4 regions of the Geobacillus sp. BK01 genome follow, and region 1 is predicted to be linked to each of the others. Evidence: riboswitches for the same ligand, from Rfam matches in the RefSeq annotation. Region 1 holds a riboswitch; each other region holds the start of a gene.
The links. Region 1 has a riboswitch for S-adenosylmethionine ahead of mtnW (2,3-diketo-5-methylthiopentyl-1-phosphate enolase). Riboswitches for the same ligand answer to the same signal wherever they lie in the genome.
Positions count from the first base shown of each region.

Region 2: linked by a shared signal. The riboswitch ahead of ACTVDO_RS08050 (hypothetical protein) and the one ahead of mtnW (2,3-diketo-5-methylthiopentyl-1-phosphate enolase) in region 1 are both predicted to bind S-adenosylmethionine.
Region 3: linked by a shared signal. The riboswitch ahead of ACTVDO_RS08630 (methionine ABC transporter ATP-binding protein) and the one ahead of mtnW (2,3-diketo-5-methylthiopentyl-1-phosphate enolase) in region 1 are both predicted to bind S-adenosylmethionine.
Region 4: linked by a shared signal. The riboswitch ahead of ACTVDO_RS04270 (methionine biosynthesis PLP-dependent protein) and the one ahead of mtnW (2,3-diketo-5-methylthiopentyl-1-phosphate enolase) in region 1 are both predicted to bind S-adenosylmethionine.

Region 1 covers NZ_JBQPTH010000004.1:47,567-54,618, reverse strand. Annotated here, with positions in the region: gene ACTVDO_RS06090 (MarR family winged helix-turn-helix transcriptional regulator) at 1-280, opposite strand, end outside; gene ACTVDO_RS06085 (ZIP family metal transporter) at 495-1,226, shown strand; gene ACTVDO_RS06080 (1,2-dihydroxy-3-keto-5-methylthiopentene dioxygenase) at 1,506-2,048, opposite strand; gene ACTVDO_RS06075 (methylthioribulose 1-phosphate dehydratase) at 2,079-2,714, opposite strand; gene mtnX (2-hydroxy-3-keto-5-methylthiopentenyl-1-phosphate phosphatase) at 2,711-3,373, opposite strand; gene mtnW (2,3-diketo-5-methylthiopentyl-1-phosphate enolase) at 3,370-4,611, opposite strand; SAM riboswitch class I at 4,679-4,786, opposite strand; gene ACTVDO_RS06060 (pyridoxal phosphate-dependent aminotransferase) at 4,884-6,059, opposite strand; gene ACTVDO_RS06055 (carbon-nitrogen family hydrolase) at 6,176-6,991, shown strand.
Region 2 covers NZ_JBQPTH010000005.1:195,202-202,253, forward strand. Annotated here, with positions in the region: gene ACTVDO_RS08040 (MIP/aquaporin family protein) at 182-1,006, shown strand; gene glpK (glycerol kinase GlpK) at 1,073-2,566, shown strand; SAM riboswitch class I at 2,923-3,027, shown strand; gene ACTVDO_RS08050 (hypothetical protein) at 3,097-3,429, shown strand; gene ACTVDO_RS08055 (VOC family protein) at 3,450-3,833, shown strand; gene ACTVDO_RS08060 (PaaI family thioesterase) at 3,954-4,436, shown strand; gene ACTVDO_RS08065 (PaaI family thioesterase) at 4,564-4,980, opposite strand; gene hutG (formimidoylglutamase) at 5,121-6,086, shown strand; gene ACTVDO_RS08075 (helix-turn-helix domain-containing protein) at 6,091-7,052, shown strand, end outside.
Region 3 covers NZ_JBQPTH010000006.1:78,398-85,449, forward strand. Annotated here, with positions in the region: gene ACTVDO_RS08610 (amino acid permease) at 1-34, shown strand, start outside; gene ACTVDO_RS08615 (LysE family translocator) at 78-704, opposite strand; gene ACTVDO_RS08620 (hypothetical protein) at 841-1,092, shown strand; gene ACTVDO_RS08625 (bifunctional ADP-dependent NAD(P)H-hydrate dehydratase/NAD(P)H-hydrate epimerase) at 1,261-2,793, opposite strand; SAM riboswitch class I at 2,986-3,093, shown strand; gene ACTVDO_RS08630 (methionine ABC transporter ATP-binding protein) at 3,186-4,199, shown strand; gene ACTVDO_RS08635 (methionine ABC transporter permease) at 4,189-4,854, shown strand; gene ACTVDO_RS08640 (MetQ/NlpA family ABC transporter substrate-binding protein) at 4,896-5,738, shown strand; partial or broken gene ACTVDO_RS08645 (hypothetical protein) at 6,010-6,255, opposite strand; gene ACTVDO_RS08650 (thiol-disulfide oxidoreductase DCC family protein) at 6,313-6,717, opposite strand; gene ACTVDO_RS08655 (SOS response-associated peptidase) at 6,731-7,052, opposite strand, start outside.
Region 4 covers NZ_JBQPTH010000003.1:31,596-38,647, forward strand. Annotated here, with positions in the region: gene metC (cystathionine beta-lyase) at 1-460, opposite strand, end outside; gene ACTVDO_RS04270 (methionine biosynthesis PLP-dependent protein) at 464-1,567, opposite strand; SAM riboswitch class I at 1,772-1,882, opposite strand; gene ACTVDO_RS04275 (alpha/beta hydrolase) at 2,300-3,028, shown strand; gene ACTVDO_RS04280 (YjcG family protein) at 3,066-3,587, shown strand; gene ACTVDO_RS04285 (GNAT family N-acetyltransferase) at 3,589-4,023, shown strand; gene ACTVDO_RS04290 (stage VI sporulation protein F) at 4,057-4,314, opposite strand; gene ACTVDO_RS04295 (YjcZ family sporulation protein) at 4,439-4,570, opposite strand; gene ACTVDO_RS04300 (hypothetical protein) at 4,648-4,884, opposite strand; gene ACTVDO_RS04305 (thioredoxin family protein) at 5,013-5,333, shown strand; gene ACTVDO_RS04310 (hypothetical protein) at 5,482-5,652, opposite strand; gene ACTVDO_RS04315 (DUF421 domain-containing protein) at 5,677-6,537, opposite strand; gene ACTVDO_RS04320 (DUF1657 domain-containing protein) at 6,550-6,756, opposite strand; gene spoVAE (stage V sporulation protein AE) at 6,768-7,052, opposite strand, start outside.

The DNA.
Region 1 (7,052 bases):
GCCGGTCCCGTTCACAGGCCCGGCGGACGATCAACCCTTTGTTTTCCAGTTTGTCGACAACGTAAGTGATGCTGCCGCTGGCGAGCAAAATTTTTTCGCCGATTTGCTGAAGCGGCTGGTCGCCTTTATGGTATAGCAGTTCTAACACCGCAAACTCCGTCGGATTCACTCCGAACGAGTGGATCGATTTGTTTACTTGGTCGCTGACGGACCGATATGCCCGTGACAGTACGATAAACAGTTTCAATGATTGCTCAAGCGCCTGCTCTTTCTGTTCCATAGCATCCAACCCTTTACAATTGACCGTTTCTTACTTGCATTATACCGAAACGGCGAACAGACAGGCAACCGTTTTTGCCGGCTGCCTATGCATTTTGCTCGCCACCGTCTGTTCATTTCGTTATGATAATTTATTATATGGCGGCGCTTGGGCGATTGTCACATTTCTATTATTCGCGCATATGAAAAAGTAAAGGAAGATGAGGGGGGATCGAATGAACCAAGTGTTAGCCGGCAGTGTGCTTTCTGCCTTATCGACAGGGCTTGGCGCTGTGCCGATTTTGTTTTTAGCCAAATCACTCACCCACCGTTGGCGTGACGTGCTGTTGGCATTTTCCGCCGGCATTATGATGGCGGCGTCTATGATGAGCCTTATTCCGGAGGCGCTGCGGATCGGCGGCTTTGGGGCACTTACGATCGGCCTTTCGGCTGGCGTGCTCATTTTAACGTTGCTCGAGATGACTGTTCCCCATATCGATTTAGGGCATACAAAAAGCGGTTTGCCATTTGACGAAAAAGCGATGCTCATCATCGCTGCCATTACGTTGCACAACCTTCCTGAAGGATTATCGGTGGGAGTCAGCTATGCATCCGATGCCGAGACGACTGGCAATTTGATCGCGTTGGCCATCGGCTTGCAAAATGCGCCGGAAGGATTTTTAGTCGCCTTGTTTTTAGTCAATCAGCACATCAGCCGCTTCAAAGCCTTTCTGATTGCCACATTAACGGGGGCGGTCGAAATCGTCACATCGCTGCTCGGTTTTTATTTAACTTCCCTCTTCCGTGGTTTAGTCCCGTACGGATTGGCGTTTGCCGCCGGAGCCATGCTGTTTATTATTTACAAAGAGCTTATTCCCGAAAGCCATGGCGACGGAAATGAACGGACATCGACATATGCGTTTATTATTGGTATTTTGTTTATGATTTTTCTAACGGAATCGTTTTAACGTAATGTCCGACAGAAGTCTCCCACCTCAAGGAATGTGCAGGGCAAAGCCCGATGGTAGGTGGGAGATGAATGTCGGTTGGCGATCGCCAACTGATGTGGTAATCTATTGTTAGAACGGACGCCTTCGGAGCGAAGGAAAGCGTAAAGGGTTCTTGTGTGTGGCTTACCGTTCGGCGAACACGCACAAGTCGCTTGAAGCCCCCACCTCCAAGCGAAGCGTAGGTGGCGGGTAGTTCACCAAAAACCCCGCTGCCACACAGGCAACGGGGTATGTTCATTAGTGGCTGACTTCCTCTTTTTCTTCGTACGGATGGGCAACCCAGCCGGACGGATCGATAAACAGACGGACAGCCACAACTTGCCGGTCATCCATCAATGTGAAGTAGTGCGGATTCCCTTCCGGCACGGAAATGACATCGCCCGCTTCCAGCTCGACATCAAAATAACCGGTTTCTTTGTCGCCTTTGATGATGAAAATGCCGTGGCCGGCCGTAATGGCGCGCACTTCATCTTCCGTATGGACGTGCACTTGTTCAAATTTTTTCAGCAGCTCTTCCAAGTTTGGCGTCGCCTCAGACAAAGCGACGATGTCCCACGTTTTGTAGCCGCGGCGCGCTGCCAAGTCTTCGATCTCGTCTTTAAATGTCGTCAAAATTTCCGCTTTCTCTTCATCGCTTAACACATACTTGTCGCGCAAATGTTCCGGCAGTTTCGTAATGTCCCAATGCTCGTACAAGACGCCTTGGCTGTTTAAAAAGGCGCGGACATTGTCTTCACCTTCGATTACTTGACCCGTTTTTTTCACTTTGATGACTGCCATCGTCAAAATCCCCCTTTAACAGTGTATCAATTAGTCAGCTAGCGGCACGGCGGCCCGTTGCAGAAGCAGCCGCTTCACCTGCCAGCTGAACAAAAACTCCCACGCTTCCAAATGTTTTTTCGCTTCAAATGCATCGCGGCCCCAGACGGTAATGCCATGGTTATGGATCAATACCGCGCCCGTATCGCCGTCGACATGTTTCGCAAATTCGGCGGCCAACGTCGGGATGTCGGCGTCATTGTCAATGATCGGAATGCGCACCTCGGCATTTTCTTCCCAAATACCGAACGCTTTAATGATTTCCTGGCCGGAAAAAACCGCTTCCCCGTTTTGGGCGTACACGTCGGAAATGATGTTGTTGTCGACCGTATGGACGTGCAACACGCAGCCAGCGTTCGTCTGCCCATAAATTTTTGTATGCAACAGCGTCTCCGCTGACGGCTTTACATGTGTTTGCTCCGCTGGTCGGCCAGCGGCGTCAACGAGCAGAAAATCTTCGTCTGTCTGCTTCCGTTTGTCTTTGCCGCTGGCCGTGACAAGAAAGGTGAGCGGATCGTTTGTCACTTTGATCGATAAATTGCCGCTTGTCGCGAAAAACCAGTCACGGGCGGCAAGCTCGGCCTTCACCTCGGCGAGCTCGTTCCATTTTTGCACGACGATGCTCATGCCGTCACCTCCACCTGCTGCAAATGATCCATCACATCAAAAAACGTCGCAAACGGCGCATGGGGCAAATCGAGCGCTTGGCATTTTTTGAGCAGAAAATCGCGCGCCAGCACGTAATCCGCTTGTTTTGCCGCCGCTAAATCGGTAATCGAATCGCCGATGACGACATGATACCCGTTCGGGTGGGCCAGCTTCCGAAGAAGCGACGGCTTGCAGCAGCCGCAGCCGTTTTGGCACTCGCCGTCGCACGCATGCGGCCATGTGATGCGGATCGTCTCGCCGCTGAAATCGGAGCCGTTGCAAAAAATGCGCTCTCGTTCGATGATCCCGTCAAGCAGCGGGTAGACAAAAAAGTCGATCCCGCCGCTCACCACATAGAGCGGAATGCCCTGCTCTTTCGTCCAAGCGGCGAATTCGCGAAACCCTTCGCGCAAACGGGCGGTGCGCCGCAGGAAATCGACGATCTCGCCCTTTAGCGAAGACGGAAGGAGGGAAAACATGTTTCCGACCCCTTCTTGAACCGAGATGCGCTCGGCGAGAATGTCGTCTTTGAGCGCCTCCCACTCCGGCGGGGCAAACTGTTTCATAATAGCGATAATGTTGTCGTTTTCCGTAATCGTGCCGTCAAAATCACAAAAGAGAACAAGCTGTCTTGTCATGCTTCCACCTCAACAGCGCCCCAGCGGTCGATTGCTTTTTGCAGCGCTTCGTTTTCTGTCGCCGCTTCGCGGAGCAGACGGCCGGCAAGAGCCGCGTCGATGGCAGCGCGAAACGCCTGCCCGCCGCCGATCGCCCCGTCCGGATGGCCATGAATGCCCCCGCCGGCGTTGACGATGCTGTCAAGGCCGAAATCGCGGACAAGAAGCGGCACGAGCCCCGGATGAATGCCGGCCGATGGCACCGGAAACGCCCGCGCAAACGGCTCTTGTTCATCGGTGAGCGCCCGGGCGATGCCAAGCGCCTGCTCGCGCTCAAGAGCGACGCTGCCGTACGGCGACGGGAACAGGACGAAATCAGCTCCTGCGAACCGCAACAGCTTGCCGAGCAACAGCGACGGGGCGACCCCGTAAAACTCAGACGGCGTGATGGCGCCGCTAAACGCCGGATGAGCCATGATCGGCACGGTGATGTTCTCATCCGCGCGCAGCCCTTGCAACACATCAAGCCCGTAGGCGAACACGTTAAACAACAGCACGTCGGCGCCAAGCTCGGCGGCCCGTTTCGCTTTCTCTTTCAGCTCAAACGTTTTGCCGGTCAAGTTGACGGCATACAGCGTCCGTTTGCCCGTTTGTTCATACACTTCCCGAAGCGCGGCCTTTCCTTCCGTAATCCGCTTTTCCAACGGCAGCTGCTCGCTGTCAAACAAAATTTCGTCATCTTTCACTAAGTCGACGCCGCCAAGCGCCTGTTTTTTCAATTCGGACGTCAAATACGCCAAATCGCGGCCAATGATGCCTTTAAAAATGCTCATCAACAGCGGGCGGTCATGCACCCCAACTTTTTCGCGAATGCCGCTGATGCCAAAGCGCGGCCCCGGGAATTGCCGCTTCCACTCGTCCGGAAACTCAAGGTCAAGCAGCCGCACTTCCCCATCAAGCGACAGCTTGCCGAACGTCGTCACCAAGAGCGCCGGCAAATCAGCGCTGAAGTTGACCGTCGGATAGGCGATTTTGACGATCGCCCGCTTCAGCCGCTTGCCGAAATACGCGTTCGTCCGCTCGCTTTCGCCAAGCTCTTCCATAGCGACGACTTCCCCTTTATGTTTGCGAAGCTGCTCCTGCTCCAACGCCGGCAAGTCGGTCCATGTGCCGACCGTCAAGCCGAGCGCGATTCCTTCCGCCTTTTTACGAATGTCTTTCTCGTCATGAAGCAAATACGTTGCAATCACTGCACTCATCATTCATCCCTCTTTCCAAAGAAAAAAGCCTCTTCATAAGAAGAGGCGTCATTCGTTTATGGCGCTCTTCTTATCTCTCAGCGTTTCCGCTGCAAGAATTAGCACCGTGCTTGAATGTACCAAGCCGGTTGCCGGGCTTCATTGGGCTCGTCCCTCCGCCTGCTCTTGATAAGAATGCTTGCGTAACTATACACTTGTCAAACAATTTTGGCGAGTATGGCAAATTTACTTTGAATTATGACAGCCTTTGCCGCCGTTGTCAATCATTTTTTTCAAAACAGTCCGAGGCGTCCGATCCGTTCGGCTGCTTCACAGAGCCTCGCCTCATCGGTCAACAGGCCGACGCGCACATACCCTTCGCCGTGCTCGCCAAAACCGATGCCCGGAGCGACGGCAACATGCGCCCGCTCAAGGAGCACATCGGCAAACTCAGCCGACGACCATCCTTTCGGTACGGGGAGCCAGGCGAAAAACGACCCGGACGGCGCCGGTGCTTCCCAGCCGATGCCGCGCAAGGCAGAAATGAACGTATTGCGGCGCGCTTCATACAGGGCGACAAGCTCGTTGACGCAATCTTGCGGGCCGAGAAGCGCTGCGGCCGCCGCTTCCTGGACGGCGCCGAACAGGCTGACGTACAAATGGTCTTGCAGCAGCTCAAGCGCCCGAATGATCCGCTCGTTGCCGACGGCAAACGCGACGCGCCAGCCGGCCATATTGTACGTTTTCGAAAACGTGTAAATTTCAACCCCGACGTCTTTCGCCCCGTCAACTTCGAGGAAGCTGACCGGCTTTTTGCCGTCAAAACCGATCGCCCCATAGGCAAAGTCGTGCACGACGGCAATGCCGTGCTTGGCGGCGAACGCCACCGTCTCGACGAAAAACTCGTTCGTCGCCGTCGCACCGGTCGGGTTGTTCGGATAGTTTAAAAACATCAGTTTCGCCTGGTCGGCGACCGCCGCCGGAATGGCGCTGTAATCGGGCAAAAATTGCTGCTCGGCGACAAGCGGCATCATTTCCATCCGCGCGCGGGCGAGCGCGATTCCCGACCAGTAATCCGGATAGCCTGGATCCGGGACGAGCACCGCATCGCCCGGGTTGACGAGGCAAAGCGGCAGCTCGACAAGCCCGGCCTTGCCGCCAAACAAAATGGCGACTTCGCGGGTCGGGTCAACCTCAACTCCGTATTCGCGCGCATAAAAGGCGGCAACAGCTTCTTTCAAAAAGGAGTAGCCTTGAAACGGCGAATATTTATGGTACTTCGGATTGGCCGCCGCCCGTTGCATCGCCTCAACGATATGCTTCGGCGTCGGCTGGTCCGGATTGCCTTGCCCTAAATTAATGACATCATGCCCGGCCTTGATTTTCTCTCCCACTTTGGCGACAAGCGAAGCAAAAAACTGCTTCGGCAGCTGTTCAAGCAGTTCGGAAAATGGAAATTCGATCGTCATCCCCCACACCTTCTCAAAAATTCTTCCTTCTCAAAAATTCTTGAAATTCTAGTGCAAAATCATATATCGTAAAAAGCAAAATGTAAAGCAAATTTTTTTCATTGGGGTGAAAAACAATGACCATCCGCATCGCTTGCCTCCAACTCGATATCGCGTTTGGCGATCCGCAAACGAACGAACAGCAAGCCGAAACAGCCGTGCAATCCGTCGCCAACGAAGGAGCCAACATCGTCGTGCTTCCGGAACTATGGACGACCGGCTATGACTTGACGCGCTTGGACGAAATTGCCGATGACGATGCCGTGCGGGCGAAAGCGTTCGCCTCCCGCCTGGCGCAAACATATGGCGTCCATTTCGTCGCCGGCTCAGTCGCCAAAAAAACCGCTGCCGGTGTGACGAACACGATGATTGTCGCCGACCGAAGCGGCCAAATCGTCAGTGAATATAGCAAACTTCATCTGTTCCAACTGATGGATGAGCATTTGTATTTGCAGCCGGGAAACGAGCCAGGCTTATTTTCACTTAGCGGGCTGCCGTGCGCTGGGGTCATTTGCTATGACATCCGCTTTCCGGAGTGGATTCGCGCCCATGCGTTGGCCGGAGCGGAAGTGCTGTTTGTCGTCGCCGAATGGCCGCTTCCCCGCCTTCACCATTGGCGGACGCTCCTGATGGCGCGGGCGATTGAAAATCAATGCTATGTCGTCGCCTGCAATCGGGCCGGAAGCGACCCGAACAACGTCTTTGCCGGCCATTCGCTCGTCATCGACCCGTGGGGCGAAATCATCGCCGAGGCCGATGAAAAGCCGGGCGTTCTTCTAGCGGACATCGACCCGGCGCTCGTTAAAGAGGTCCGTGCGCGCATCCCGGTGTTTGCCGACCGCCGGCCGCGCGATTACGACGAGGCGGCAAAAAAAATTTTTAAAACGTATTGACAATCCGCCTGCCCAACCTGTATCATTCGAATCAAGCAACCAAACGATTGTTAACATCGTG
Region 2 (7,052 bases), on a different contig from region 1:
GCGGTATGCTAAAGGCAAGTTAATCATTTTGTGGCGGAGAAACGGAGACCCACACATCATTCCTCTAAATAGGGGAAGTGTGTGGGTCTTTGTTTTTTCGCCCAACAAACAACCTTCCGGAAGGACCACTGAAGCAGGAAATGACAGCGAAAATCGCGAATGAAAAGGAGGAAGCGAACAAATGTCACCGTTTTTAGGAGAATTCGTCGGCACGGCACTGCTCATCATTTTCGGAGCCGGGGTGTGCGCCGGCGTGAACTTAAAGAAATCGTACGCAGCCAACTCAGGTTGGCTGGTCATTACGATGGGATGGGGATTGGCTGTGGCGATTGCGGCGTATGCCGTCGGACAATACAGCGGCGCCCATCTCAATCCGGCTTTGACAGTCGCGTTGGCGCTTGCCGGTGATTTTCCATGGAAAGACGTGCCGGGCTATATTGCAGCGCAAGTGCTTGGGGCGGTCGTTGGGGCGGTCATCGTCTGTCTTCATTATTGGCCGCATTGGAAAGAAACAGATGACCCCGGCGTCAAGCTCGGCGTGTTTGCCACCGGTCCGGCCGTGCCGAATGTTGTCGCCAATTTGTTAAGTGAAATGATCGGCACGTTTGTGCTTGTTTTGGCGATTTTGGCAATCGGTGCCAATAAATTCGCTGACGGCCTCAATCCGTTTATCGTCGGTTTTTTGATTGTGGCGATTGGTTTGTCGCTTGGCGGGACGACCGGATACGCCATCAATCCGGCCCGCGACTTCGGTCCGCGGCTCGCCCATTTTTTGCTGCCGATCCCGGGCAAAGGTTCGTCGAACTGGTCGTACGCCTGGGTGCCGATCGTCGGCCCGCTGCTTGGCGGCGCAATGGGCAGCTTAGTGTATAAGCTGTTGTTTTTAGGCAAGACAAGCCCGGCGCTATGGGGTGTGCTCATGGCTGCGGCGGCCGTATTGGCGGCGGCGGGTGTGTTGAAAGGAAAAGAGGCGGGAACGGCTGCGGCGGACCGCCGTTCAGCCTGACAGGGAACGTGTCGTTTGAAGTGAAGCCATTGAACGAAAACAATTGAGCAGGAGAGGAGAATGGGGATGACGGATCAATATATTTTGGCCATCGACCAAGGCACAACGAGCTCGCGCGCCATTTTGTTCAACAAAAAAGGCGAAATCGTCCATATCGCTCAAAAAGAGTTTACGCAATATTTCCCGCAGCCCGGCTGGGTCGAGCACAATGCCAATGAAATTTGGGGCTCGGTGCTTGCCGTCATTGCGAGCGTCTTGTCCGAAGCGCAAGTGAAGCCGGAACAAGTGGCAGGGATCGGGATTACGAACCAGCGGGAAACGACGGTCGTCTGGGAGAAAGAGAGCGGCAACCCGATTTACAACGCCATCGTCTGGCAGTCGCGGCAGACGGCCGATATTTGCGAGGAGTTGAAAGCGAAAGGATATGATCCGCTGTTTCGCGACAAAACGGGATTGCTCATTGACGCCTACTTTTCCGGAACGAAAGTGAAATGGATTTTGGACCATGTCGACGGAGCGCGCGAACGGGCGGAGCGGGGCGAACTGCTCTTTGGCACGATCGACACGTGGCTCATTTGGAAGCTGTCCGGCGGCCGCGTCCATGTGACCGACTACTCGAACGCGTCGCGCACGTTGATGTTTAACATTCATACGCTCGAGTGGGATGACGAACTGCTTAGCATCCTAGGCGTACCGAAGGCGATGCTTCCCGAGGTGCGTCCATCGTCGGAAGTGTACGCCAAAACCGTTCCGCACCATTTCTTCGGCGTCGAGGTGCCGATCGCCGGGGCGGCGGGCGACCAACAGGCGGCGTTGTTCGGGCAGGCGTGCTTTCGGGAAGGAATGGCGAAAAACACGTACGGCACCGGCTGCTTTATGCTCATGAACACCGGAGAAAAAGCGGTTAAGTCGAAACACGGGCTGCTCACCACGATCGCCTGGGGCATCGACGGCAAAGTCGAGTATGCGCTTGAAGGCAGCATTTTCGTTGCCGGTTCGGCCATTCAATGGTTGCGCGACGGCTTGCGGATGATCAAAACCGCAGCGGACAGCGAGGCGTACGCCGACAAAGTGGAATCGACCGACGGGGTGTATGTCGTCCCGGCATTCGTCGGGCTTGGCACGCCGTATTGGGACAGCGATGTGCGCGGCGCGGTGTTCGGCCTTACGCGCGGCACGACGAAGGAGCATTTCATCCGCGCGACGTTGGAATCGCTCGCGTATCAGACGAAAGATGTGCTTGCCGCTATGGAAGCCGATTCCGGCATCTCGCTGACGACGTTGCGCGTCGACGGTGGGGCGGTGAGAAACAACTTTCTTATGCAGTTCCAGAGCGATTTGCTGGCCGTGCCCGTGGAGCGGCCGGTTGTGAATGAAACGACCGCGCTTGGGGCAGCGTATTTGGCAGGGCTGGCCGTCGGCTACTGGGATAGCCGTGAGGATATTGCCGTTCAGTGGCAGCTTGAGCGCTGCTTTGAGCCGAAGATGGCGGACGACAAGCGGACGGCGCTCTATGAAGGTTGGAAAAAAGCGGTGCAGGCGGCGATGGCGTTTAAATAACAACGAGAAAACGGATGCCCTCAGCAAGGGTGTCCGTTTTTTTATGGTGGAAAACGGGAGGGCGGCTGACTGTTCGGCGGTGGAAATGAACTCCAGTGCAGACACTAGCCCACTTCGATCTGTCAGTGAGCGGCTTTTGAAGAGAGAACGGAATATAAAATTATCTTATAAAACTATGTGCTAAATATTCAATGAGAACTTAAACGCAATGACAGTTAAGAAATGAAACGACATGCCGTTTTATTTATGTTTGAATATCAGGCAGGCAATGCCGCAGGGAAGCCTAAATAGACAAAACAAACAAAAACGTTGTCGCTTTTGTCCACTTGTGGTAACATAAGAAGTAAATTACATACGTCTTATCAAGAGTGGGCGAGAGAACGGGCTTGATGACCCCACAGCAACCTGCCGCTGGCAAGGTGCTAACACCCGCAAAGCGGTTTCGCTTTGGATGATAAGAACGGCTTCCCCCTTTCGCGTCATTCCGAGGCGAAAGGGGGTTTTTTATGGATGGGAGGTGAGGGAAAGCAGTGGCGGAACGATATTCGCTTCGCGACTGCATGGCGGCGCATTTGCCAGCTGCGGCGTTTGCTGTTCATGTCATGCGCTGTGTGCAGGCGGAACTCATCCGGCTTGATCCGCAGGCGGTGGCGCATGTCGACCGCGGGGGGAAGTATATTCATTTGTATGGGGAGGTACGCGGAACGGCGTTTTCTGTTCTGCTGACCGTCGATGAGGCAGACGAATGGAGGGCAGCCGGTCCGTACGCCCTTGACCGCTACATATGGACCGAACTTGCGAAAAAAGGGATTCGGCCGATGCAATGGACGCCGTACTTGCAGGCGGTGTTTTTCACTTCATGACAGAAAGGGAGAAGCAACAGATGGCAGTGAAAAAATTTGAACATGTCGGCATTCAAGTCAAAGACATCGAGGCATCAAAGGCATTTTACCAAAACGTCGTCGGCCTTGAGCTGTTAAGCGAAATGATCCATACGAACGGGACGATGAAACTGGCGTTTTTAGGAATCGATGGTTCGATCATCGTCGAACTGATCGAAGGGTACAACCCAAACTTGCCAACCGAAGGAAAAGTGCACCATGTAGCGTTTACGGTGGAAGGCATTGAGCAGGAAAAAGAACGGCTTCAATCGCTTGATGTGTCGCTTGTATGGGAAGATATTACCGAGCTCCCGAACGGGGCGAAATATTTATTTTTCCTCGGTCCGGACGGCGAATGGATCGAATTTTACGAGCCAGGACAATGAACGGAAGGGAAGGCGGCCATGCCGATGGCCGCCTTTTGTCGCGGCGGCGCGGTTTAGCCGTGGAAGAAGGAAAAGGAGCGGTGCATCGCGTATATATAAAGGGGGAGAGGAGGAGAACAGATGGAGCCGCAAGTCATTCGCGCCATTCAAGACGACTACCCGGATGAATTCGCCTGGTGCTACGGCTGCGGACGGCTGAATGAGCAAGGCCATCATTTCCGCACCGGCTGGGACGGGGACAAAACGGTGACCGTCTATACGCCGCGCCCGGAACATACGGCGATTCCCGGGTTTGTGTACGGCGGGCTGATCGCCTCGCTCATCGACTGCCACGGCACCGGTTCCGCGGCGCTGGCCTTGCATCGGAAAAACGGCCATGAGCCGGGAAGCGGGGAAACGCCGCCGCGTTTCGTCACCGCGTCGCTTCATGTTGACTTTGTCAAGCCGACGCCGCATGGCGTGCCGCTTGTCGCCGTCGGAACGGTGACGGAGATTCATCCGAAAAAATGGCAAGTGGACACCGAAGTGTTCGCCAACGGCGAACGATGCGCCAGCGGGCAAGTCATAGCGGTCGTCATGCCGAAAACATTTGTCCGCGCTTGATCCAGCAACGAAAAGCGCCGGAGAGCTGCTGTGTTTAACAGCGCTTTCTCCGGCGTTTGGCCGCCGATGTCCTCTCGTCCTCACTTCGCTGCTGTTTCGTCTTGAGTTTAGGAGGCGACCCGTCGCGTCACGGTTTGTCCATGACGAGCACCGACGATGTAGCGCTCGCTACTTCTTTGCCGTTTTGCCGGACGACAGCAGTCACATAGGCGATGGTTTTCCCGAACTTTTCCACTCTTGCTTCGATTTCAGCTTCCCCCACTGCTGCCGGGCGGTGAAATGTCGTCTGCAAGTTGATGGAGGCGAGCAGTTGGTCATCGCGAAGCAAAGTGGTCACCGCATACGCCATTAGAGCGTCCGCCGCCGCCCCGACAAACCCGCCCATAATAACCCCGTTGCCGTTAAGCAGCGATTCGCGGATTGTCCATACTCCTTTCGCATAGCCGTCCCGGGCTTCTGTCAAGCGGACGCCAAGCGCCTCATCGCATGGCGGCGGCGCGCTTTGCCCGGCGATAACGTCATGTAAGTTGGTCAATGGCTTCATCGCGAACACCCCTTCTGTTGTCAATCATGTTTTTTATTCGCCAAACGGCAGCGATTTCCTCTTTTCGCATGTGCGGGAAGGAGAACGGCAAAGCGGCGGCGAAAGAAACAAGCAGCTGACAACGGAAAGGGGATGGTCGGATGTATCAACAGCCGGAGGAAAGCCGCTGGACCGGACGGATCGACAGCGTGAAGGACGAGCGGGCGTTTCGTCTTCATCAGCGCATTCGCTTGCTTGATTTGTCACAGCCATTGGCGCCCGCGGAACGGGCGGCGGCCTTCATCGGGTTTGCCTGCGACGAAGGCGTGCGCCGCAACCAAGGACGCCAAGGGGCGAAAGAGGCGCCCGCCGCCGTCAAAGCGGCGCTCGCCCGGCTGCCTTGGCACCTTCCGGAAGGGGTCGAAGCTTACGATGCGGGCGATGTCGTTTATGTTGAGGAACAGCTCGAACAAAGCCAGGCGGAACTTGGTGAAGCGGTCGCCCGCCTGCTGCAAAACAACATGGCGCCCATCGTGATCGGCGGCGGCCATGAGACGGCGTACGGCCATTACTTGGGCGTCCGCAAGGCGCTGGGCCGCGAGCGAACGATCGGCATCATCAACATTGACGCTCATTTCGACTTGCGGCCGTACGATGACGGTCCGACATCCGGGACGATGTTTCGGCAAATATTGGATCAAGACGAACGGGCCGGTTATTTTTGCCTCGGCATTCAGCGGCTCGGCAACACCGCGGCGCTGTTTGCGGATGCCGAAGCGTACGGCTGCCGGTACATGCTCGAGGACGAGCTGACCGCGGGCATTGGCGCTGCTTATGAACAGATCGAGGAGTTTGCCGCAAAGCACGATGCGGTGATGCTCACCATTTGCATGGACGCCATCAGCGCGGCGGCCGCGCCGGGGGTGAGCGCGCCGTCGCCGTTTGGGCTCTCTCCGGCTTTGGCGCGCGCCCTCATCCGCCGCATCGTTTCCCATCCGAAAACGATAAGCATCGATCTTTGCGAAGTCAATCCGCGGTTGGATGAAGGAGGAAAAACGGTGGCGTTAGCCGCCGCCTTCTGCATGGAGGCGCTCCTTCATTTCCGCCGCTTGCAGCCAAGGCGGTGAGAACGTGAAGTTGGTCATTGCCGAACGGGATGACAAAGAACGGGAAGCGATCCGCTGGCTCGTTTCCGCCTATTCGCTGCCGATCGAGCACGTGTATACAGCGGCCACCGTCGAGGAGATGATGGTGCTTCTTGAGCAGGAGGCGCCAGAGCTGTTGTACGTCGAACTTGATATGATTCCGTATGACCAATGGCCGAGGGCGACGGCCCACGTCCGCCTGTTTTGCCGGCGGGTGATCGCCGCCACCGCCGAGGCGACGTTCGCGCGGGCGAAGCAAGCCATCGACTGGCAATGCGTCGATTTGCTCGTCAAGCCGCTCGAGCCCGCCAAACTGAAGCAGGCGCTGAGAACGGCGGCTTCGCTTTTCCCAAGCCGCCCGAGCCTGGCTGCGGGGGGAGAGGGTCCTCATCATGATTACCGTTCGTTATTTTGCGATGACCCCGCCGCCTCCCCTCATGTATGGTTGGTGCAGGCGGAACAGCCGGCTTTGTCTCCGGAAGTGATTCGCTTTTTAACGGACTATCCGTTTCGCGGCCGGGCGCGCGTGTTGCCGCTGACTTATATGGCGGTTTGCCTGCTTTTCGATCTGCCGGGTGACGGGAAAGAGGCGGCGTGGAAGCTGTTGCGCGATTGGGAGGAAGACCACCATGAGCCGCTCGCGATCGTGGCGATGCCGCCGGACGGCCGGAAAACGGTGCGCGCGCAATACCAGGCGGCCCGCCGGTTGCTGGAGACGACGTTTTTCATCGGCTACCGCCAGGTGATCGCCCCGGCGCCCGAATACGAACAGCAGCGCGAGCTTGATCCGTTTTTGACGCCCGAGGAGCAGCGGCAATGGATCGGGATGCTCGAGCGGTTCGACCACGAAGCGGTGAAACGATGGCTGCAGCGCGAGTTTTGGCATTGGACGCCGCCGTTTCCGAGCCCGGAGATGGTGCGGACGAGGCTGACAAGCATTTTGGCGCA
Region 3 (7,052 bases), on a different contig from region 1:
GGTGCAAAATCCGCGCATCCGGCCGCAGACGTAGAAAGCGGCAAGCCGCCCAGGCGCTGACGGCAGGCGGTGGCCTCTTACATCCAAAACGTGCGCAGCCCTTGCCAGCCAAAATAGCAGCCAAACCCGACCAGCACCATGCCGGACAATAGCGATACCGCAGCCAAGATGTTGGCGGTGACGTACCGGCGAAAACTGCCGGCAGCCGCGGCCAGCGCCGCATCCCACAACAAAACGCCGGCCAAAATCGCCGCCGTGCGCCATAACACGTGCCCTTCACTGCCGCCGACAGCCATCTGGGCCAGCACCGATCCGTATACGCCAAGCCAAAACAAAATCGAAAGCGGGTTGAGCAGCGAAAGAAGAAACCCGGCCATCCAAGACTGAAGCGCCGACTCCGCTTTCCGCCCTTGGCGGACGGTGACCGCCCGGGCATTCCACACGCTTTCCGCGCCGGTATAAAGAAGGACAAAGGCGCCGAACATCCAAAGAAACGTTTGCACGATCTGCTGCTCCACCCAGTCACTGACGCCGAAATAGACAAGCGCAATGTAGACGAGGTCGGCCGTCACCGCGCCGAGGCCGAACAGCCACGCCGGGACAAATCCGCCGCGCATGCCGCGGTCAAGCTGCGCGGCATTGACCGGGCCGATCGGCGCGGCAAGCGATAACCCTAATAAAAGATCGCGGATGATCGTTTCCATTTTCCCCCTCCTTTGTTGTCCACTACATTGTATTCGCCGGTTTAGGACCATACAACTCGTTTTCCGCGGCAACGAGAATATCCGGCCTTTCGAACACACACGTTATACATACACAACGGTGGAAAGGGGGACAAAGGTGAAACCCGATTTCATCCACGACGCCATACGTGCGGTCGAAGAAGCACGCATCGCCGTCGAAGAAGCGCAGGCCGGCAATGGCGCACCGGATTTGCAGCGGGCGAACCAGCGGCTGCAGCTGGCGAGCCAGCGGCTCTCCGCCGCCCGCCAACAAGCGGAACAAACGGGCCGGGCGATGCCGTCCGAACTCGAGCGGGCCGAAGCGATGCTCCGCCGCCTGTATGAAACGGAGCAGTCGCTTCGCTTGTAGCGCCATGACTTTTGCTGTTGCGCGAACCGACCGAAAACAATGCAGCATCCCCGAGGCAACGAAGCTGTTCGCTTTTGCCTATGATGCAAAAAGGAAGCGCCTCCTCTCGCGCTTCCTTTTCGATCGGTTCTCCAGCCAACGGTTCGTACACCTAACTTCCCCGCTCCATTATGCCCCAACGGCGTTAAAGCCGGCCAACACCGCCGGCAACGCATCAATGACATCAGAAGCGAGGACGTCCCACACCGAATGGCCGTTTTGCACGAGCCAATCGGCCGCCTGGCCGTGGACGAACACAGCGTTGCTCACCGCCGGCTGCACCGCTTCATGCTGCAGCAAAAATGCCGCAATCATGCCGGACAACACGTCGCCGCTCCCGCCTTTCGCCAAGGCCGGATTGCCGGTCGCGTTCACATATTGCGCCCCGTCCGGCGCCGTCACGATCGTGTACGGCCCTTTCAAGACGACATATACGCCGTATTCCATCGCCAACCGCTTCGACACGCCAAACCGGTCGCGTTCCACCTCGCTGACCGGGCGGCGAAGGAGGCGCGCCATTTCCCCCGGATGCGGTGTGATCACAGTCGGCGCGCTCCGCCCGCGCACGAACTCGGCATAATCGCCCCAGAAAAACAAGGCATCGGCGTCGATGACAAGCGGCACCGGCTGGCGCACAAGCTCATTGACCAAGCGGCGAACCCCTTCCGTCCGGCCCATCCCTGGGCCGACAGCGATCGCATCGATCTCAAGGCCGTCCCAATCGGCCGCGCCGGCAAACGCGCCGCCCTCGGCCGGCCATGGCCTACACATCGCTTCCGGCACGCGGTTGGCGACCGCCTCATACACCGTTTCCGGAACAGCCATCGTCACCAGCCCCGCCCCGCTGCGAAGCGCTGCCTTCGCAGCGAGCGTCACCGCGCCGGTCATCGCCTTGGATCCGCCGACGACAAGCAGCTTGCCGTACGTTCCTTTATGCGACGCCCGCTGGCGCTTCGGCATCGTCCCTATGACATCGCGCATTTCCCATACAAACCGGGCGGCCGCCTTCGCCTGCACCGCCGCCGGCGGAATGCCGATCTCCACGACGGTGAGCTCTCCGTAATAATCGGCCGCCGGGAACGTGTACGCCCCGAGCTTCGGACAGTGCACCGTCAGCGTCACATCGGCGCGGACCGCCGTGCCGGCTTCCCCTCCGTCTGCCGGCACCCCACTCGGCACGTCGATCGCATAGACAACCGCCGACGAACGGTTCACTTGCTCGATGATTTCTTTATATGGCGGACGCACGTCCCCCTTGACGCCAATGCCAAGCAGGGCGTCGATGATGACATCATAATGCGGCAAAAGCGCCGCCAACTCCCGCTCTTTTCCTTCGTAGGCGACCCACGAATAACCGGATCGCTCGTACACCTGAAGTGCCGTGCGCGCCGCCCCTTTCACCTTTTCCATTGGCGGAACGAGCCATAAATCTGCTTCATAACCGTAACTTTTCAACATGCGGGCGATGACAATCCCATCCCCGCCGTTGTTGCCCGTGCCGGCGAGCACCGCGACCTTGGCGGCGCGCGGAATCCGCTCCTTCAGCACCCGAAACAGCGCCTGCCCGGCGTTTTCCATCAGCGAGTCGGCGCTAATGCCGATCCGTTCCTCCACTTCCCGGTCAATGGCGTACATTTCCTCGGCCGTTACGATCGGAATCATATGCGTTGCCCCTTTCCTATTGTTTCTTCCTACAGGCATTGTACAATTTTTCCAAACGAAAGACGAGCAAAACGATTTCTCTAGAAACACAACAGTGGAAACGCTTCCTCAAACATTGCTCCAAAAAATATATGTTGACAACAAACGGCCGCCGCATTATGATGAATCTTGTAAAAATTGCATACAGCAAACCGCTTATCGAGAGTGACCGAGGGAACAGGCCCGATGACGTCCGGCAACCTCCCCTTGAGGGAACGGTGCCAATTCCTGCAGAATGGCTTTCATTCTGAAAGATAAGTCGGCAGTTTACATACCGATGCCTCTTTCTGAATGAAAGGGGCATTTTTGTTTGTCAAAAAGCCGCAACCGGCAGGCGGGGGGGAAGAACAAACATGATCGAGATCAAAAACGTGACGAAAATTTACTCGATGAAAAGAAAACAAGTTGTCGCAGTCGATAACGTGTCGCTTACGATTCGCGATGGCGAAATTTTTGGCATTATCGGCTACAGCGGCGCCGGAAAAAGCACGCTGTTGCGCTGCCTAAATGCGTTGGAACGGCCGACATCCGGACGGGTTCTCATCGACGGCACCGATATCACGGCGCTCGACAGTCGGGAATTGCGGCAGGCGCGCCAGAAAATCGGCATGATTTTCCAACACTTTTCATTAGTCAGCTCGAAAACAGTGTTTGAAAACGTCGCTTTTGCCTTAAAGGCGGCAAAAAAACCGAAGGCAGAAATTGAAAAGCGGGTGAATGAATTGCTCGATATGGTCGGTCTGGCGGATAAGCGGGACGCTTACCCGGCACAGCTGAGCGGCGGGCAAAAACAGCGCGTCGGCATCGCCCGGGCGCTTGCCAACAATCCGACCGTCCTCTTGTGCGATGAGGCGACATCAGCACTTGATCCGAGCACCACGAAGTCCATCTTGGAACTGTTGAAAAAAATTAACCGCGAGCTCGGCATTACGATCGTCTTGATCACCCACGAAATGGAAGTGGTCAAACATATATGCGACCGCGTTGCCGTCATGCAAAACGGCAACGTAATTGAACTCGGTACCGTTTACGACCTGTTTACCAATCCGAAAGAGGAATTGACAAAATCGTTTATCCATAGCGTCTTGCATGTTGACTTGCCTGAGCATTTATGGAAAAAGCATACGGGAACGATTGTGAAAATCCAGTTTCAAGGGGAGAGCGCAACGGAAACGATCGTTTCCGATATGTTGCAACAGTGTAAAGTAAAAGGAAATATTTTGCATGCCAAAATTGAGTACATTCAAGACAAACCGCTTGGCATTTTTGTGATGGAACTGATCGGGGAAGCGGACGAAATCAAACGGGCGATGGATTATATCGCCAAACGGACGAACGGATTGGAGGTGATTGCTTATGCTGCTTGATACATTGGCAGGCTTGCTTCCGGAGCTGAATAAGGCGTTTTTTGAAACCATTTATATGGTCGCCATTTCCTTGTTCGTCGCGATCATTGTCGGGCTGCCGCTCGGCGTTTTGCTCTTTGTCACCGACCGCGGCTTATTTTTGGAACATGCCGTTTTGAAATCCGTTCTCGGCTTTCTCGTCAACATGGTTCGGTCGATTCCATTTATCATTTTGCTTGTCGGCCTCTTGCCGCTCACAAAGCTGATCACCGGAACAACGATCGGGCCGACAGCCGCCTCCGTGTCGTTGTCAGTAGCCGCCATTCCGTTTTTTGCCCGGATCGTGGAAACTTCGCTGCGCGAAATTGAAAAAGGAGTCATTGAGGCAGCGGTGGCGGTTGGCGCCACACCGTGGATGATCATTAAAGATGTGCTGCTCCCTGAAGCCCGGCCGGGCATTGTGCAAGGAATTACGATTACAACGATCAGTTTGGTCGGCTATTCGGCGATGGCCGGGATTGTCGGCGGCGGTGGCGTCGGTGATTTAGCCATTCGCTTTGGCTACTACCGCTATGACAATACCGTCATGATCACCACCATTGTCATTTTAATCTGTCTTGTTCAAATCATTCAGTTTGCCGGCGACCGCATCGCCCGTCTTGTTGACAAGCGATAGGCCGCTTGCCATAAAACTCACTCGCATAAGGGGGCTTCATAATGAAAAAATGGTTGACAGTACTCGCATTGCTTCTTGTATTCGGCGCTCTTGCCGCCTGCGGCAACAGCAACTCCGCCTCAAGCGGCGCCGACTCGAAAGAGAAAAAAGAATTGACGATCGGGGCGACGTCCGGTCCGTACAGCGACATGGTCAACAAAGCCATCAAACCACTTTTGGAAAAAAAAGGATACAAAGTCAAAGTCGTTGAGTTCAGCGATTACATTCAACCGAACTTGGCTTTAGCCAACGGCGATTTGGATGCGAATTTATTCCAACATAAAATTTATATGGAAAACTTCGCAAAAGAACACAACTTAGATCTTTCAGAGGTCATCGTTGTGCCGACCGCCCCGATGGGCATTTACTCGAACAAATTCAAATCGCTTGATGACGTGGCAGACGGGAGCGAAATCGCCATCCCGAACGACCCGACCAACTTGGCGCGGGCGTTGCTAATTTTGCAAGACCATGGCTTAATTCAGCTTGATCCGTCAGCAAACCCGCTCACTGTGTCAGAAAAAGATGTCAAGGAAAATGTGAAACATCTCCAATTCAAGCCAATTGAAGCCGGCCAGCTGCCGCGCACAGTCGAAGGCGTGGATTTGGCCGCCGTCCCTGGCAACTTCGCCTTAGCGGCGAAAATGGATTTAACTAGTGCCTTAGCGTTGGAAAACATGCCGGATGACTACCGGAATCGCATTGTTGTCAACACAAAAGATTTGAACGAACCGTTCGTTAAAGACATTAAAGAAGCGGTCGAATCAAAAGAATTTGAGGCCGTTATCGACAAAGAGTTTCAAGGCTTCGGCAAGCCAAAATGGATGCTCGAACGACAAAACTAACCAACATCTGCCGCCTTGCGGGCGGCGGATGTTTCTTTTTGTAGACGATCAATCGGAAAAAGCAGTATAGTAGAAAGCAGAAATGTTCAGTCCCCGTTCATTCGAAAAAAAGAGGCGACCGACCTTGACATACATCGAAAAAGGAAGCAGCATATATCTGAAAGCAAGCATATCGCTCTTTTTCGGCGGGTTTGTGATGCTGTACAATTACATCGGCTTTTTGCTGAGCGAGCCGCCGTATTCATTCCGCCAGTCCGTGCTCGGCTTTTTGTTTATCGTTTGTAAGGACAGTCAACGCCTCGTATACATTATCAAGCAGCTGATCATCAATATAGGCGCATTTTCCTTCCCACCGGAGCGCGATGAGTTTCGCCGCCACCCCCATCCCTTCGTAAAATCGGCACCGAGTCTCATCCGCACTTTGCTCAGCCATAGCCATCAATTCATCGGCAAAATGCTCAAGCGCCCGAGGTGTGCAATCATCAAGCCACCGTGTTGTTCCGTTTGCCCTCCCCATTTCCCCTCCCTCGTTTCGTTCCCTTTTCAATACGACAAACGGGCGTATTTTCCTTCTTCACCATGGCCATTCATCAAGAAAGCGAGATCGCAGCTCAGGAGGCGGCAGCCGGCAATGACTACGCTTTCGGATCAGGCGATGGCGGCGTTTCGCAATCTGGTGATACACGCCGTCGCGCAGCGGCCGGGGAATGAGAAATCCGGCCGCTGCCAACCAGCTCCACGGCCGCGAAAGGCGGCGGCCGATGCGCAAGATGGCATCCGATTTCACATAGGAGCGGCCGTTCGCAACAAGGATGACGCTATCCCCTCCCGCCGCGCCTTGTGCCGCCAATATCGCCTGGCCAACGGCGCTCTGTTGTGCGGCAAAGCGAAACACCGCCTTTCGATCGCGGGCGGCGATCCAATAGACACTCGCATGGCAAAACAAACAGTCGCCGTCAAACAAGATGACCGGGTGCATCCTACCCCCCCATTCATCGGCTGTGAACCGGCTCGATGCAAGCGCTCACATCATGTTTCGGCGAGTTGACGAGCGCCGAAACTTCGTACACCTGCATTTGCTCTTCCGGATACGGCCGAAGCAATGATTTCAAATACTCGCTGTCGTCCAAACGCGGATCCAGCCAGTCTTCATGCCGTTCAGGCGGCAACATGACCGGCATCCGGTCATGAATCGGGGCAACGATCCCGTTTGCCCTCGTCGTGATGATCGTGCACGTCTCAAGCGGCCCGCTCGCTCCCTCCCAGCGCTCCCACAATCCCGCGAACGCAAACGGTTCGCCTGTTTTGAGCGTA
Region 4 (7,052 bases), on a different contig from region 1:
CTTTTAACAACGGATTGGACGGCGTTTCCATATAAATGACTTTCGTGTTCGGCCGGATGTTTTCGGCCACGGCATGCAAATCGGTCATATCGACAAACGTATGCTCGATGCCAAACCGGTTCAACACTTCCGTGACCATCCGATACGTGCCGCCGTAGACGTCTTCGGTCACAACCACATGGTCGCCTTTGGACAAAAGCAAAAACGCGGTCGAGATGGCCGCCATGCCGGAGGCGAAGGCGAATCCGCGCACGCCGCCTTCTAAGGCGGCGATCGCTTCCTCAAGCGCCTCGCGCGTCGGGTTGCCGGAGCGGCTGTAGTCGTATTTGCCGAACGCGTCGAAATCAAACTGATGGAACGTGGAGGCGTGCTGGATCGGCACACTCACCGCTCCCGTTTCGCGGTCGACTTTCCATTCGTTATGGAGCAGTTTCGTTGAAAACGACCATTCCCGTTCCATCGCTCACACCTCTTTCATGTTTTTGAATGCTTGCGCCAGGTCGGCGATTAAATCATCGGCATGTTCGATGCCGACCGAAAAGCGGAGCAATCGGTTGCAGACGCCGTTTTGAATGCGGATGTCTTCCGGAATGTCGGCGTGTGTCTGCGTCGCCGGGTACGTGATGAAGCTTTCGACTCCGCCTAAGCTTTCGGCGAACGTAATGAGACGCAAGCTTTTTAAAAATCCGTTCACCCACTTCTCATCGGCAATCCGGAATGACAACATCCCGCCTCTTCCCGGATATAGGACGTCTATGACATCTTCATGTTCGCGCAAAAACGCGCTGATGCGCTTGGCGTTTTCTTCATGCTGGCGCATCCTTAGCGCCAACGTTTTCATCCCGCGGATGAGCAGCCACGAATCAAACGGCGACAACACCGCGCCGATGGCGTTATGGTACTCGGCCAACCGTTGACAAAGCTCCTCGCCCTTGGCGACAACAAGCCCGGCCAACACGTCGTTATGGCCGCCTAAGTATTTCGTCGCGCTATGGATGACGATATCGGCTCCTTCTTCAATCGGACGCTGGAGCACCGGGGTGTAAAACGTGTTATCGACGATCAACAACAGCCCGTGCCGCTTGGCGAGTTCGGCCACGGCAAGGATGTCCGCTTCCTGCATGAGCGGGTTGGTTGGCGTTTCCAAGAAAATGGCTTTCGTTTTTTCCGTTATCGTTTTTTCCACCGCACTAGGATCAGTGAAGTCAACGTAATGAAACCGAAGACCGTATTTGCGCCAGCCGCGCTCAAACAGGCGGTACGTGCCGCCGTAAAGGTCGGCCGATACGAGAAACTCGTCTCCGCTCTCAAACAAGGCGAGCACCGTCTGGATGGCCGCCATGCCGGAACTAAAGGCATAGCCTTGGTCACCGCCTTCTAGCTTGGCGATCGCCTCTTCGACGATTTTGCGCGTCGGATTGCCGGTACGGATGTAGTCAAACCCGGTCGACTCCCCGATTCCGGCATGGCGATAGGCGGTCGAAAAATAGACGGGCGGGTTGACCGTCCCGGTCACCGTTTCACTTCGGTTGCCAATTTGCGCCAACAATGTTTCCAGTTTCTCCATCTCATCTCTCTCCTTCTGCTGAAAAATTCTCTCGTGGTCAAACGGCCGACGGCCATGACGCCTAAAGCGCACCGCTGCTTGTCTCGGCAGCCGGACACCTCGGCTCCAACACGCCTCACCGGTCGGCGGAGCGGCCGCCTAAACAAAGGCAAATAAAAAAAGTCTTCTAAGAAGAAGACTTTTCCATACCCATGGTCATGCTTCTTCTTATCTTCCGAATTGAATGCTCAATTCGCTGGATTTAGCACCTGACCGGTTTCCGGCTGGTTGCTGAAGCTTCGCAGGGCCAGTTCCCTCCGCTTCTCTCGATAAGAACAGAACGTATATTTAATTTTGTTAATTTAGTGAACTACCCACTACCTACACTTCGCTTAGAGGTGAGGGCTTCAAGCGACTTGTGTGTGTTCGCCGAACGGTAAGCCACACACAAGAACCCTTTACGCTTCCCTTCGTTCCGAAGGTGTCCGTTCTCGCCATATTCGATCATATTCGTTGGCTAACGCCAACCGACATTCATCTCCCACTTTCACTTCACTTAGAAGTGGGAGACTTCTTTCGGAAAGACGTTAATTTATTAAAAAATGTAACGTATTCCGGCCGTTTTTGCAAGTCATTTTTTTGCCGCTGCCAATGTTCGGCAAATTCGCGAAAAATTCGCGCTCTCCATTAACATCTTTTCGCCAAAATATGTTACAATAACAGGTGAACTTATTGTGTTCATGGAGGATGGTCATGGCAGCCGCAGCAGGAACGATGCGTGATTATGCGCTTTACAGCGGGGAGCTTCAGGAGAAAATTGAACTGCTCGTGTATTTGCCAAGCAATTTTTCTCCGCTTCACAAATATTCTTTACTAATCGCTCAAGACGGCAAAGATTATTTTATGTACGGAAAAATCAAAACCGTCATCGAGACGCTCATGGACGAAGGAACGATCGATCGGACGGTTGTCGTCGGTATCCCGTATCGGAATGTGAACGACCGCTACGAGAAATACCACCCGGCAGGGCAAAAGCACGAGGCGTACATTCGTTTTTTAGCCCATGAACTCGTTCCGTTTTTGGATCACGAGCTGCCGACCTACCAAATCGGCAAAGGCCGGGCGCTGATCGGCGATTCGCTCGGCGGAACGGTCTCGTTGTTAGCCGGGCTGTTGTATCCGCATACATTTGGAAACATCGCCATGCAGTCCCCTTACATCGATGACTCGGTGTTGGCGCGTATCCGCGCGTTCCGCGATCCGTCGCTTCTTTCGATTTATCATTCCATCGGCGCGGAAGAAACAGCCGTGAAATCAACGGACGGCCGTGTACGCGACTTTATTACACCAAATCGTATGGCACGGGACTTATTTATGGAAAAACGGTACGCCTACACGTACCATGAGTTTGCCGGCGGCCATGCGTGGACGTATTGGCAGCCTGACGTGCCGAGGGCCGTATCCGCTCTTTTGTCGCTGTAAACCATTGAAATACAACCATCTAAGGAGGGAAATCGGGATGAAATACGGCATTGTATTATTTCCGTCAAAACGCATTCAAGACTTTGCCAACTCGTACCGGAAACGGTATGACAGCCATTACGCCCTCATTCCGCCGCACATTACGCTGAAATATCCGTTTGAGGCGGATGAGGGGCAACTGAAAGAGATGACGAAAGAGCTGCGCCGCATCGCGGCGGAAACGGAGCCGATTCCGGTTAAAGTGACGAAATTCAGCTCGTTTTACCCGACAAGCAACATCATTTATTTGAAAGTCGAGCCAAACGATGTGCTTGAGCGCCTCCATCAGCATCTGCACAGCGGCTTGTTTGCCGGAAAGCCGGAGTTTGTGTTCGTGCCGCACATTACAATCGGCCGCGATTTGCCGGGTGCGGAATATGCCGATGTTTACAGCCAGCTGAAGCTGCAAAACGTCCATTTTGAAGAGACGATCGACCGGTTCCACCTTCTTTACCAGCTTGAGAACGGGTCATGGACCGTCTATGAAACGTTTGTCGTCGGAGGAAAGGAAACGGTATAACATGAACATCGCCATTGGAACAACAAAAGATCGCCCCTTGTATGAGGACGCTTTGCATGTCCGCCGGCTCGTATTTATTGAGGAGCAAAATGTGCCGGAAGAGGAAGAAATTGATGCATTTGAACAAGAATCATCCCATCTCGTCTTGTATGATGGCGAAAAACCAGTTGCGGCCGGACGGCTTCGCTTGATCGGCGAAAGCATCGGCAAAGCGGAGCGCATCTGCGTTTTGCCGTCTTACCGCGGCCGCGGCGCCGGCCGGATGGTGATGGAAGCGTTGGAGCGGCTCGCGAAAACAAAAGGGGCAAAAAAAGTGAAACTGAACGCCCAAACACACGCCGAACCGTTTTATGAAAAGCTCGGCTACGAGACGGTATCCGGGGTGTTTATGGATGCCGGCATTCCACACGTCACGATGGTGAAATCGCTCGAATAAAAGGGAGCTTGCGCGCGCACAGCTCCCTTTTGCTTATTTTTTATTGTTCAGCATATTGGCGATCGTATTAAAATCAATTTGTTTGCCGCTATGGACGATCGTTTTGACGATCTGGTCTTCGAGTTCTTTCGGCACTTTTCGGTTGGCGATTTGCGCCACCCGCTTCACCACTTGGCGCACCGTTTTTTCATCGTTGAAATTGGCGTTTTGCAGCGAGTTGGCAAGCTCGAAAATGTCTTTCATGTTCACGCCTGTTTTTTTCTCAATGTTTTTAAAAAATTGCTGATCCATTTTTCTGCCTCCTTCTCCCTGTATATCGTATGACGCCTCCCTAAGAAGGTGCATCAAAGGGGAAAGAAAAAATACGAGCCGCTCCGCAGCGCCGAAACGGCCCGTATACGATTCGTTTTTTCCGTTAGCCGACAAATGCCGCGCCGACAATAATTAACAAGATGAACAAAACAACAATCAGCACAAAGCCACCGCCATAGCCAAAGCCGCCATAGCCGTAGCCATAGTACGGAAATCCGTAGCCGCAGAAGCCCATCCTCGTGCACCTCCTTCTCCGTTTACTGTATCGTATTCACCGGTCTGAAGCGACGTATGGGCGCACGCGTCATTTTGTCAACCAAATAGGCGGAACAGCTCGGCAAACTCCTTTTCCTTTTTCGTAAACCACTGCTCGATATAGCCTAAATTGCCTTGCACGCTTTTTAAAAACCCGTTGTTGAGTTTTTCGATTTCTTGCAGCTGTTTGTTGAAATCATTCCCCCATTGTTCAAACAAACGAATGAACTGCTCATGTCCTTCTTTTCTTGATGCAACCCACGCTTCGAGCGCTTTTTCCAGCTCTTTGCTCACACCTTTCCCCCCTTTCTTTCTGTTGTATGCAAAACCGGTGTCCGAAGGTGAAGGCGTTATCGTTCTTTTTTTCCTGCACCATATGGTAAAGTAAAGATGAACGATAACATGAAATGGGGGAAAAAGGCATGCAAAACATCGAAACGAACGATCAGTTCACGGCGGCCATTTCTGGCAGCAAACCGGCTGTCGTCAAATTTTACACAACTTGGTGTCCTGACTGTGTACGCTTGAATATGTTCATCGATGACATCATCCGCGATTACGGGCAATACGACTGGTTTGAGATCGACCGTGATCACTTTCCGGAACTTGGCGAGAAATACCAAGTGCTCGGCATCCCAAGCCTTCTTGTGTTCCAAAACGGAGAAAAAATCGCCCATCTGCATAGCGCCAACGCGAAAACGCCGGAAGAAGTGCGCGCCTTTTTGCAGTCGCTGCCTTCTTAGCCGCCTCTTCCCGGTCCATTTTGGAGCGGACACTCCCCGGGCGGCATGAATGCAGTCATTTTCGGATCATTGTTTTTTCCGTCTATACGGTCATAAAGAAGAGGTGTCCCGGTACGTTGCCTGGGACACCTTTTCGATCACAGAGCGCTTAATATTCGATCTCATCGTAATCTTTCGGCTGGCGTGTCAATTGCGGATCATCGAACATAAATTCAATCGAAATTTCCTCGTCGGTCGTCCGCGCCCGTTCGGGACGGCCATCTGTTTTCAGCTGAATTTGGATTTCCTCGTCCGTTGTTTTTGTCCGCTTATTTTCCATGATCTGATCCTCCCTTACCGCTCATTAATTTCGCAATAACGGCTCGACCTTTTGGATGAGCTCCGTCATTTTCGCTGCATTTTTTTCATAGACCGCTTTCGCCTCTTGCGAATCGGTTTGCAGTGCATACAATTCGAAGTCGGCTTGCACTTTTTTCATTGCCGCCAACAACAACTTTTTCTCTTGCGGCTCCGCCACTTGAATTTTGTCATCGTACAAATCAATCGTCAGCTGGCCATAGGAATCGACTTGGGCGAGGAAGACGTTTTCGACCGCCACCCCTTGTTTGTCAAGCTGTTCTTGCAGCCAGCCGCGGCCGAGCCCCATCGTCGCAAGCGGCTCATCCAAAATCATGCCGTCCATAATGACGGTTTGCGGCTCTTTTTCCCGCGGCGGGTTCGGAAATACATCGCCGACCGTGAGCGGCTGTTTTTCCCGCTTCAGCAAGACGTTGAGATCGCCGTTTGGTTCCAACAAGGCAAACTCCACGTCGGCCACACGAAACACGTCTTTTTTGCGCAGCTGTTCAAGCAGCTCGTCGACCGTGTATTTTTCCCTCTTTAAGTTTTCCTCTAAAATTTTGCCGTTTTTAATCAAAATGGTGGAATTCCCTTCGACAAAATCGCGGAACTTTTTATTGCGCAACGAAATGCGGGCGGCCAACACCGGAATGAGCGACCAAATTAAAATGCTCGTGATCCCTTCCTGAAGCGAAATCCCTAAATCGACGGACATTGTTCCGGCGATGTCACCGACCGTAATGCCGACAATATATTCGAAAAATGACAGCTTGGCCAATGGCTTTTTGCCAAGGATGCGAGTAATGATAAACAGTCCGATCAAAATACAAATGGAACGAATGGCGGCTTCTAACCATACAGGCATGGATCATGCTCCTTACTTTCCATGATATTGCGGCTCCTCAAACTCGAGCCGGCCAACGCGATCTTTCAGTTCAGCGATGATCTCCTCGGTTGTGAGCATCGCCTCATGAAACGTCCGCTGCGCTGTTTCGTCCTGGGATGTAAGCGCCAACTGCTGCAACCCGGCGTGAATCCCCTTTAAGCTCGCTAACGTTTGTTTTACTTGTGAAGCAACGGTCATATACGTCCCTCCTATCCTTTCGGGCGGAACAAAAGCGCCCCGATAAACCCGAAGACGATGGCGGCGGAAATGCCGGCGCTTGTGACTTCAAACATGCCGGTCAACACGCCGACAATGCCGTGTTTTTCCGCTTCTTGCATCGCACCGTGGACGAGAGAATTTCCAAAACTTGTGATCGGAATCGTCGCCCCGGCTCCGGCAAAATCAATCAGCGGCTCGTATAACCCGAACCCGTCCAAAATCGCCCCAGCGACAACAAGAATCGTTAATGTATGGGCGGGAGTCAACTTAAAGAC